DNA from 2 places in the Stutzerimonas sp. KH-1 genome. Region 1 is predicted to be linked to the other one. Evidence: predicted binding sites of a transcription regulator. Region 1 holds the regulator's gene; the other holds the start of a gene.
The links. The regulator FliA, encoded in region 1, starts transcription of late flagellar genes. The targets are predictions, from matches to a motif close to CTAAAGTTTNNNNNNNNNNNGCCGNTAA.
Positions count from the first base shown of each region.

Region 1 (5,616 bases):
CAATGCGGCCAGCAGTTCCGGCGAGGCAGGAGTAGGTTCGACGCGTTCACGGACCTGGCTGAACATCGCGTTCACGGCGTCGAGCGCCTGCAGAACGACGTCCATCAGTTCGGAATCGACTCGACGCTCACCCTTGCGCAGGATGTCGAAGACGTTTTCGGCAATGTGGCAGCATTCCACCAACTCATGAAGCTGGAGAAAGCCCGCACCGCCCTTGACCGTATGGAACCCGCGAAAAATCGCATTGAGCAACGCCATGTCATCGGGGCTGCTTTCCAGCTCCACGAGTTGCTCGGACAATAATTCGAGAATCTCGCCGGCCTCTACCAGGAAGTCCTGGAGAATTTCTTCATCGGCGTCGAAGCTCATATTCACTTCCCCTAAAAGCCCAGGCTTGAAAGCAGATCATCGACATCGTCCTGGCCGGAAACGACGTCTTCACGCATATCGGCATGCATCTGCGGACCTTCACCATTGGAAGGCGATTTTTCTTGTTTTTTCTTCTCTTGCTCGGCGCGCATGGCATCGCGGTCGTGCTGGATGCCAGCCACGCGGTCGACCTGCCCCGCCATCAGGACGAGATTGAGCAGATTGCTTTCAAGCTCGGTGATCAGTCGGGTGACACGCTTGATGACCTGGCCGGTCAGGTCCTGGAAATCTTGGGCCAGCATGATTTCGCTGAGGTTCTGCGAAAGCTGGCTGCCATCGTTCATGCTGCGCTTGAGGTACTGGTCGATGCGCTTGACCAGCCCACGGAACTGTTCAGCATCCATTTCGCGGCGCATGAATCGCTGCCAGTCAGCCGTCAGGCTCTGGGCCTCGTAGCTAACGTAGTTGACCAGCGGCGCCGATTCCTCCACCAGATCCATGGTGCGGTTGGCGGCCTTCTCGGTCATCTCCACCACATAGGACAGGCGATCGGTCGCGTCGGTGATCGGTGACGGATCGCCGCCGGTGGCACAGGTATCCATCTCGAGTTTGACGATGGCGTTGTGCAGCTCGCGGGTGAGCTTGCCGACTTCCTGATAGAGGCTGTGATTACGCGCCTGGCTGAGTTCATTGAACATCTGCGTCGCTTCATCGAAGCGGCCCTGCTGCAGGCTTTCAATCAACTTTGGGGCGTTGGCCTTCAGAGTCGCTTCGAACTCTGCCAGGCTCTGATCTGCTTGCGTCATAGTGCCCTCGCGGCGTTGCTGCTTCAGCCGTTGACGCGCTCGAAGATCTTCTCGATCTTCTCCTTGAGCACCTGGGCAGTGAAAGGCTTGACCACATAGCCGTTTACGCCGGCCTGTGCCGCCTCGATGATCTGGTCGCGCTTGGCTTCGGCAGTGACCATCAGCACCGGAAGGTGCTTGAGGCGCTCGTCGGCACGCACGGTGCGCAGCAGATCGATACCGCTCATGCCCGGCATGTTCCAGTCGGTGACGAGAAAGTCGAAGCTGCCGCTCTTGAGCATCGGCAGCGCGGTGGTGCCATCGTCCGCTTCGGCGGTGTTGGTGAACCCCAGGTCACGCAAGAGGTTCTTGATGATTCGTCTCATCGTCGAGAAGTCATCGACGATGAGGATTTTCATGTTCTTGTCCAAGTCGACCTCCGTAAGTCCCAAAATGCCTCAGCAAACCGAGCACGTCATACCGCAAACAATCGTCAATTGGCGCGCCATTCACCGAGGCGCGCACGCAGGCGCGCCGCACACTGGCTATGCAACTGGCTCACACGCGACTCGCTGACTCCCAGCACCTGACCGATTTCCTTCAAGTTCAGCTCTTCGTCGTAATACAACGACAGCACCAGCTTCTCGCGCTCCGGCAGGTTGGCGATGGCTTCTGCCAGCGCCAACTGGAAACGTTCGTCCTCCAGATCGCGGAAAGGCTCGGGGTGCGTGCTGCCGGCATCCTCCTGCAGCTCGCCATGCTCGCCTTCCTGCAGCAGGTCGTCGAAGCTGAACAGTCGGCTGCCGAGGGTATCGCCGAGGATGCTGTAATACTCATCGAGACTAAGCTTAAGTTCGGCCGCAACTTCATGATCTTTAGCGTCACGACCGGTTTTCGCTTCAATGGCGCGGATCGCCTCGCTGACCATGCGCGAGTTGCGATGCACCGAGCGTGGCGCCCAGTCGCCCTTGCGCACCTCGTCGAGCATGGTGCCGCGGATGCGGATGCCGGCGTAGGTTTCGAAACTGGCGCCCTTGCCGGCGTCGTATTTCTTCGCTGCTTCCAGCAGTCCGATCATTCCAGCCTGGATCAGGTCGTCCACCTGCACGCTCGCAGGCAGACGCGCCAGAAGGTGGTAAGCGATACGCTTGACCAACGGCGCGTACTGATCGATCAGGCGATATTGAGCATCCTTTGCCTGAGCCTTGCTGTAATACATAGCGGATCCGGCACCTGTCATTCGTGGCTTTCTGAAGCGGGACTGATGAGGCGCTCGACGAAGAACTCGAGATGGCCGCGCGGGGTAGCGGGCAACGGCCAGGTATCGATCTTCTGCGCAATGGCCTTGAAGGCCAGCGCGCATTTGGAGCGCGGATAGGCTTCATAGACGGCACGCTGCTTTTGTACCGCTTTGCGTACGGCCTCGTCGTAGGGCACGGCGCCGACATACTGCAGCGCCACATCGAGAAAACGCTCGGTGACCTTGGTCAGTTTGGCGAACAGGTTGCGACCTTCCTGGGGCGCATGCGCCATGTTGGCCAACACCCGGAAACGACTGATGCCGTAGTCACGGTTGAGCAACTTGATCAGAGCATAGGCATCGGTGATGGACGTGGGTTCATCTGTCACGACCAGCAGCACTTCCTGCGCGGCACGCACGAAGCTGACCACCGAATCACCAATACCGGCCGCGGTATCGATGATCAGCACGTCCAGTTCATCGCCCAGTTCACTGAATGCCTGGATCAGACCGGCATGCTGCAGGGACGACAGCTGCACCATGCTCTGCGTCCCGGATGCCGCGGGCACGATACGGATGCCGCCGGGGCCCTGAATCAGCACATCGCGCAGATCGCACTCACCGGCGATCACATCGGCCAGGGTTCGCTTGCTGGTCAGGCCAAGCAGGACGTCGACGTTGGCCAGACCCAGATCGGCGTCGAGCAACACCACACGCCGGCCGAGATCGGCCAGCGCCAGCGCCAGATTGACCGACACGTTGGTCTTGCCGACGCCACCCTTGCCGCCGGTCACCGCAATCACCTGTACGGGATGCATACCCATGTTCACACGCCTATATCTTGCTGGGGCCATACGGCCGGCGATGCGCCCGCATGGCACGCATCTGGTTCATTCTGGTACCGCACTCGCTTGATCATCCGGCCCGCCGTGACGAGCCGTTGTACAACCCGGCGAACATGTCGGCCATGGCCTCTTCGCTCGGCTCCTCGCCTGATTGCAGGCTTACCGCACGGCTGACCAGCTGGTGGCTACGGGGCAGATGCAGGTCATCCGGAATCCGCGGGCCATCGGCGAGGTAGGCTATCGGCAAATGCTGGCTGATCGTGAGGCCGAGCACATCGCCGAGGCTGCCTGCCTCGTCCAGCTTGGTCAGGATACAACCCGCCAGGCCGCAGCGACGATAGTTGTGCCATGCCGCCTTGAGTACCTGACTCTGGCTGGTCGCCGCCAACACCAGATAGTTCTTGGATTTCACACCGCGATCCGACAGAGCTTCGAGCTGCTTGCGCAAGGTCGGATCGCTGGCCGGCAGGCCGGCGGTGTCGATCAGGATCACCCGCTTGCGGGCCAGCGGCGCGAGCGTCTTGCTCAATGGCTGGCTCGGGTCGATCTGCAGCACCGGTACGTCGAGGATACGCCCAAGCGTCTTGAGCTGCTCCTGCGCGCCGATCCGGTAGTTGTCCATGCTCGCCACGGCGATGTTCTGTGCGCCGTACTTGAGTACGTAACGGGCCGCGAGCTTGGCCAGGGTGGTGGTCTTGCCAACACCGGCCGGGCCGACCAGCGCAATCACTCCACCCTCTTCCAGCGGCTCCTGCTTGCTGACCTTGATCGCCTGCGCCATATAGGCCAGCACCATGCGCCAGGCCTGACGCGGATCGTTGATGGTCGCGACCTTTTCCAGCAGGCTGCGCGACAGTTCGGCCGGCAGGCCGAGGCGCTGGAGCCGGCGCCAGAGGCTGGCCTGCTGTGGACGGCGGCTCTGCTCCTGCCCCCAGGCGATCGAGCCGAGCTGCACCTCGATCAGCTCACGCAGACCGTGCAGCTCCGAGTACATCGCCTCGATCGCGCGCGGATCGACGGCAGCAGATGGCGCGGCAGCCGGCTCGGGCTGAGCGCTCGGCGCCACGGCGGCCGGCTTCTCGTCAAGCAGTTGACGATCCTGCATCTTCGCCCGCGGCGTGGCGCTCAGTTCGGCATGGGCACTGGCCAGGCGCGATTGCGTCTTGCGCAGCTCAGCTTCCAGCGCAGGATTGGGCTTGGTCGCTGCCGGCGCGGACTGCATCGGGTAGTCGAGTACGGCCGTCAGCTCGACGCCACCGGCCACCCGGCGATTGCCGATGATCACGGCATCGGCGCCCAGCTCGTCACGCACCATCTTCATGGCGATGCGCATATCGGCGGCGAAGAAACGTTTGACCTGCATGGCCTGTACCCTCGGTTAATTCTGACCCACCGTCGAGACGATGGTGACCTGCTTGTTGTCCGGTATTTCCTGATAGGCCAGAACATGGATGTTCGGCACTGCCAGCCTTGCGAACCGCGACAGCATCGCCCTGACCGGGCCGGCGACCAGCAGAACCGCCGGTTTGCCGAGCATTTCTTGACGCTGTGCCGCTTCTACCAGAGACCGTTGCAACTTTTCGGCCATTCCCGGCTCCAGCAGGATGCCGTCATCGGAGCCCTGCCCAGCCTTCTGCAGGCTATTGAGCAAGATCTGTTCCAATCGAGGCTCGAGGGTGATCACAGGCAGCTCCGGCTCTAGTCCCACAACGTTTTGCACGATTGCGCGGGATAGCGCAACGCGCACCGCAGCCACCATCGCGGCGGGATCTTGACTCTTGGCGGCCACATTGGCGATAGCCTCGGCGATGGTGCGGATGTCGCGCACGGGAACCTGCTCCTGCAACAGCGCCTGCAAGACCTTGAGCAGCGTGGAGAGCGATACCATGCCAGGCACCAGCTCCTCGGCGAGCTTGGGCGAGCTCTTGGCCAGCAGCTGCAGTAGCTGCTGCACTTCCTCGTGCCCCAGCAGCTCGTGCGCATGCTTGTACAACACCTGGTTGAGGTGCGTGGCGACGACAGTGCTGGCATCCACCACCGTATAACCCAGCGACTGTGCCTGATCGCGCTGGCTGGTCTCGATCCATACCGCCTCCAGCCCGAATGCCGGATCCTTGGCGGCAATGCCGTTGAGTGGGCCGAACACCTGGCCCGGATTGATCGCCAGCTCGCGATCCGGATAGACCTCCGCCTCGGCCAGGCTCACGCCCATCAGCGTCAAGCGATAGGCGTTGGGCAACAGGTCGAGGTTGTCGCGGATATGGACCGAAGGCATGAGAAAACCCAGGTCCTGCGAGAGCTTCTTGCGCACACCCTTGATTCGCGCCAGCAGCTGCCCCCCCTGATTACGATCGACCAGCGGGATCAGACGATAACC
Region 1 covers NZ_CM137011.1:676,542-682,157, reverse strand. Annotated here, with positions in the region: gene ACX1DW_RS03395 (chemotaxis protein CheA) at 1-369, opposite strand, end outside; gene ACX1DW_RS03390 (protein phosphatase CheZ) at 381-1,175, opposite strand; gene ACX1DW_RS03385 (chemotaxis response regulator CheY) at 1,199-1,573, opposite strand; gene fliA (RNA polymerase sigma factor FliA) at 1,648-2,373, opposite strand; gene fleN (flagellar synthesis regulator FleN) at 2,391-3,218, opposite strand; gene flhF (flagellar biosynthesis protein FlhF) at 3,310-4,602, opposite strand; gene flhA (flagellar biosynthesis protein FlhA) at 4,618-5,616, opposite strand, start outside.

Region 2 (5,616 bases), 490 kb from region 1:
TGTTGTTGCTGTCGTCCACCGTGATGGCGGGCAGCTCGGTACCGCCTACGCTTACCGTCAGCGTACCGGTTCCGAGCTTGATGGGGTTCTCAGGGTCATCCTGGAATGCCTGAAGCGCCACCTTGCTGCCGGCGGCAAGCTGAGTGACCGCCACCGTATAACTGCCCGCGCCTGCAGTTACCCCGGCTTTGACCGAAAGCAGGTCGGAATTGGAGGAAGAGGCAGCACGGGCCTGGAACAACTCAGGCTTGTTCAGGTTACCCAGCGCCGTCTGAAATTCACTGATTGCGCTTTTGAGTGTGCCGATGGCGGTAATCCGCGTGGTGGTCTTGGACTCAAGCGTCTTGAGTTGTGACTCTTTCGGCGCGCGCTCGGCCGCCACCATGCCAGCCACGATGCTGTCGATGTCGATACCGGAACCAATGCCCGTTACGCCCGCCATAGCCTCACCTCGTCAATTAAATCACGTTCTGTCGCGAAACAAACCTGCCATCAAGAACCATGCCGCTTATGCCTTGGTTTCGAACAACAGGCTACGCATCTCGTCAAGCCGCTCAGCCAAGCGCAGGATTTCTTCCGAAGGAATCTGGCGTACTACCTTGCCCGACTCGCCATCAACGACCTGCACAACCACGTCGCCCGTCGAGTCGTCGACACTAAAACTCAAATCCCGCTGCAGATTCTGAACCTGCGAGCGGAGGCGATCCACCACTTCCCCGATCCCCTCCGCTCCCATTGCACGCCCTTCGTCGGCTGGCGCAGGCTCTTGCCGGCCGGACGACGAAAGCCCAGGCTCCCGAAGAAGACTGGGTGAGGAACCTGAAGCGGCTGAAGAAATGGCCATTCCAGACATTTTTGCGACGTCCATGATTCACCTCGTAAATGAATCGATGGGGAAGCAGCCAAGCCGCTTCCCCATCCTTTGCGCCGTTCCTGTTCCTGCTTTTACTGCAGCAAGCTGAGGACTGCCTGCGGCAGCTGCTTGGCCTGGGCCAGGATCGCAGTACCGGCCTGCTGCAGAATCTGGTTCTTGCTCAGATTTGCAGTTTCGGCAGCGAAGTCAGTGTCCTCGATACGGCCGCGAGCAGCAGATACGTTCTCGGAGATGCTCTGCAGGTTCGCGATGGTGTTGTCGAAGCGGTTCTGCACAGCACCGAGGTCGGCACGCTGAGAGTCGATCATCTTGATTGCATCATCGATAACCAGGACTGCGCTTTGTGCGCCCTTAGAGGTGGTGATGTCAATTTCGCCAACCTCATCCGCTGTGCCAGCGGCCATAGTCCCAGTGGCAAAGCCCAGATCACCGAACTCAGTTGCGGAAGCTGCATCGAACGCGAGAATATCCACATGAGCTTCAAGCGTGCCTGTGCCGTCATCTACGGCCTTCGACACATACTCAATTTCGTCACTGCTGTTTACAAATGCACCGATGCCGATATTTGCGTCGTTTACCGCGGCAGCAACCTTCTCAGCCACTTCTTTTGCAGTTTCAGTCCCAGTAAATTCGACGTCTATACCTTGAGTCGTACCGTCGGAGAACGTCGCCGTTAGTGTTCCGGATTTCACGGCACCAGTCGCCGGAGCTGTCGCTGCCTCGGTAGACGTAGTTTCAAAGTAAGTACCCTTCAGCGAACTCGAACTCATTTTATCGATGCTTACGCTAATGATTTCGTTCGCAGCGGCACCTACTTGGAAGCTAGCTGTACCAAACGTACCATCCAGCAACTGACGACCACCGAAGGTCGTGGTATTGCTGATCCGGTCCAATTCTTTCTTCAGCTGACCAACTTCGGAGTTCAGCGCCTCGCGCTCGGAATCGCTGTTCGAACCGTTAGCCGACTGCAGGGCCAGATCACGCATACGCTGCAGGATGTTGGTGGACTGCTGCAGGGCGCCTTCAGCGGTCTGAGCCAGGGAGATACCGTCGTTGGCGTTGCGAACCGCGACGCCCAGACCGTTGACCTGGCTGGTCAGGCGGTTGGCGATCTGCAGGCCGGCGGCGTCGTCTTTGGCGCTGTTGATGCGGCTACCGGTGGACAGGCGCTGCATCGAAGTGGCCAGCGCGTTGGACGAGCTGTTCAGGTTACGCTGGGTGTTCAGCGAAGGGATGTTGGTATTGACGGTAAGAGCCATGGTGTTTGCCTCCAAAGGCGCTAGTTACTTAGGGTTGCCTGAGCTTGCGACTCCGGGCCGGCTTGTGCCCAGGCACCCATTGAGTTCGCATTCGATTAGCTTATCGGCGCCGTTTGGGTTGGCTTTAGGGCAGATTCGAACTTTTTCGTGAGCCCGGTACCGCTCCAACGCTACGCCAGCACATCCATACTGCGGACTTGCTTGACTAGCTTTTCGGGTGAAGCGGGGAAAACTTTAGGGGATGGCTGAAGCCGTTTCCCTGGCCCGTCGTCAACGGGAGCTCGCTCACTGCTGGTGAGCTTTGCTGGCGCGTCCCGGCCAAGGCCGCCCCCACAGATTCGGTGAAACCATTTGGGGAGCGGGTATGACAGCGAAGCTCGCGGGATGAGGCGTTGCTGACGCGCTACATACTTGCCGAACCAAGCTGAGCGAGGCACTCGAGGAATTGCGCTTCGTCGAGCACCGTCACGCCGAGTTCGTTGGCTTTGGTGAGCTTCGAGCCCGCGCCTGGGCCCGCTACTACGCAGTTGGTTTTGGCGGATACGGACCCGGCGACCTTTGCCCCCAAAGCCTCCAGCCGCGCCTTGCCTTCATCACGACTCATGGTTTCCAGCGTGCCGGTCAGTACCCAGGTCTGCCCGGCCAGCGGCAGGCCTTCCGCAGATTTCCTCTCGCTCTCCCAGTGCATACCGAAATCCCGCAACTGCGCTTCGATAGCGCGGGCGCGTTCGGTGTTCTCGGGTTTGTCGAAGTAGTCGCGCAGTGAGCGTGCGGCCTTTTCGGTGAGGCGCTTTACCTGACGCAGGTCGAGCCAGTCGGCGGCGATGATTGCCTCGAGCGTGCGGAAGCGCTCTGCCAGGCGCTGCGCACCCGTGCGGGCGATATGAGGAATGTTGAGCCGGTCGAGCAGGTCAGCCAGCGTCGCGCAGCCTGCGAATTCAGGATGTACCTCGCCCTCCTCCTGCGGCTCGACACCGCGTTCGCGCAGCAGCGCGATGACCGTGCGGTTGTGTTCGTCCTCGAAGAAGCTATGGATTTCATGAGCGACTTCGAGCCCCACGTCAGGCAGGTAGACGAGCACGTCCGGCAATGCCCGGCTGATTCGCTCCAGGGAACCCAGCGCGCGTGCCAGCAATTTGGCGGTTTCCTCACCGACGTCTGGTATCCCGAGGGCGTAGACGAACCTTGCGAGATTCGGTTTGCGACTAGCATCGATGGCGTTGAGCAGGTTACGCGTGGATATTTCGGCGAAACCTTCCAGATCGATGACCTGCTCATGGGTCAGGCAGTAGAGATCCGCCGGCGATTTGACCAACCCTCTATCGACCAGCTGCTCAACGATCTTGTCGCCCAGGCCGTCGATATCCATCGCTCGGCGCGACACGAAATGGATGATCGCCTGCTTAAGCTGCGCCTGGCAGGCCAGCCGGCCGACGCAGCGGTAGATCGAGCCTTCGCTGACCGATTCACGTCCCTTGCTGCGCTTGATCAGCTGGGTCCGCTCCACGGCAGAACCACACACCGGGCACTGCTCCGGCACATGCACGGCGCGGGCATCGGTCGGGCGACGCTCGGCGATTACGCCGAGAATCTGCGGAATGACATCACCGGCGCGGCGCACGATTACCGTATCGCCGATCATCACGCCCAGACGTGCAACTTCGTCCATGTTGTGCAGGGTTGCGTTGGACACCGTAACGCCCGCCACCTGCACGGGCTTTAGCCGTGCGACCGGGGTGATCGCACCGGTGCGGCCGACCTGGAATTCCACATCGAGCAGTTCGGTGATTTCCTCCCGCGCGGGAAACTTGTGGGCGATGGCCCAGCGCGGCTCGCGCGCCCGAAAGCCCAGCTCACGCTGCTGCGCGACCGCGTTGACCTTGAACACCACACCGTCGATTTCGTAAGGCAGCGCGTCGCGCTTTTCACCGATGGCGTCGTAATAGGCGCGGCATTCGGCGACGCCCTTGGCCAGTTTCAGCTCACGGCTGATGGGCAGACCCCAACCTTTCAAGGCCTGGAGAATACCGATGTGCGTGTCAGGCAGTTCGCCGTCGCTGCGGCCGACGCCGTAGGCACACAGTTCGAGCGGACGGCTGGCAGTGATCTTCGAATCCAACTGACGCAGGCTTCCAGCAGCGGCGTTGCGAGGATTGGCGAAGGGTTTGCCGCCGCTTTCCAGCTGTCGCGCGTTGAGCGCTTCGAAGCCGGCCTTCGGCATGTAGATCTCGCCGCGCACCTCGAGTACCGCAGGCCAGCCACTGCCATGCAGCTTCAATGGAATGTTGCGTACGGTGCGCACGTTGGCGCTGATGTCCTCACCCGTGCTGCCATCGCCCCGGGTGGCGCCGCGCACCAGATGACCGTTCTCATAAAGCAGGCTGACCGCCAGACCATCCAGTTTGGGTTCGCAGCTGTACTCGACCACAGCGTCATCGCCGAACAGGTCGCCCGCCGGCAGATCCAGCCCTTCGCGCACGCGGCGGTCGAAATCGAGCAGATCCTGCTCCTCGAAGGCATTGCCCAGACTCAGCATCGGCACTTCGTGGCGCACCTGACCGAACGCCGCCAGTGCCGCTCCGCCGACCCGCTGGGTCGGCGACTCGGGCGTCACCAGCTCCGGGTGCTCCGCCTCAAGCGACTTGAGTTCGTTGAACAGGCGGTCGTACTCCGCATCGGGAACGCTGGGTTCGTCGAGCACGTAGTAGCGGTAGTTGTGGGCGTCGATTTCGCTGCGTAGTTCGGCAATACGCTCGGCGGCGGTTTGGGCGGAAGGCATAGGGACGGAGCCGTGACTGGGGCTGTGCTGATTCAGACCGCATCAGCGCGCCTTGGTTGATATGGAAGGCGTCGGATTCTAGCCGAATGCGAGTCCGAAGGCAGGTCTGCGGGTTCTGTTGGCTGGGGTCGGGCTGGGCAGGCAGCGTTGCGTGACGATGCGCTGAAGCGAAGTGCCGGTGGGCTGAAGCCCACCCTACGACAGTCTGCAGAGCGAGGAGGCAGGCCAGTGAAAGCGAGCCTGCCCAATCAAACGCAACACCGGGCGCGAGGCCCGGTGCGGTGAGTTATCAGCGTTGCTTGATGGTCATCTGTCGGCGTTCGAACTCGACGATGCGCTGGCGGTAGTGTTCGATGGTCTGGGCGGTCAGCACACTGCGCTGGTCGTCCTTCAGCTCGCCGTTGAGCTCCTGGGACAGCTTGCGCGCCGCGGCGACCATGACATCGAAGGCCTGCTTGGGATGACGCGGCCCCGGCAGACCAAGGAAGAAGCTCACGGCCGGCGTGGTGAAATGATCGATATCGTCCAGATCGAAGGTGCCGGGCTTGACTGCATTGGCCATGGAGAACAGCACCTCACCGTTCCCGGCCATGCTTTCGTGGCGGTGGAAGATGTCCATCTCACCGAAGCGCAGGCCGCTTTCCAGGATGTTCTGCAGCAATGCCGGGCCACGGAAGCCGTGCGGATCGCGGCAGATGACGTTG
Region 2 covers NZ_CM137011.1:1,167,712-1,173,327, reverse strand. Annotated here, with positions in the region: gene fliD (flagellar filament capping protein FliD) at 1-442, opposite strand, end outside; gene ACX1DW_RS05715 (flagellar protein FlaG) at 509-868, opposite strand; gene ACX1DW_RS05710 (flagellin) at 946-2,133, opposite strand; gene ligA (NAD-dependent DNA ligase LigA) at 2,537-4,912, opposite strand; gene zipA (cell division protein ZipA) at 5,202-5,616, opposite strand, start outside.
Region 2: the regulator FliA is predicted to act here: its motif matches at 2,344-2,371, upstream of ACX1DW_RS05710 (flagellin).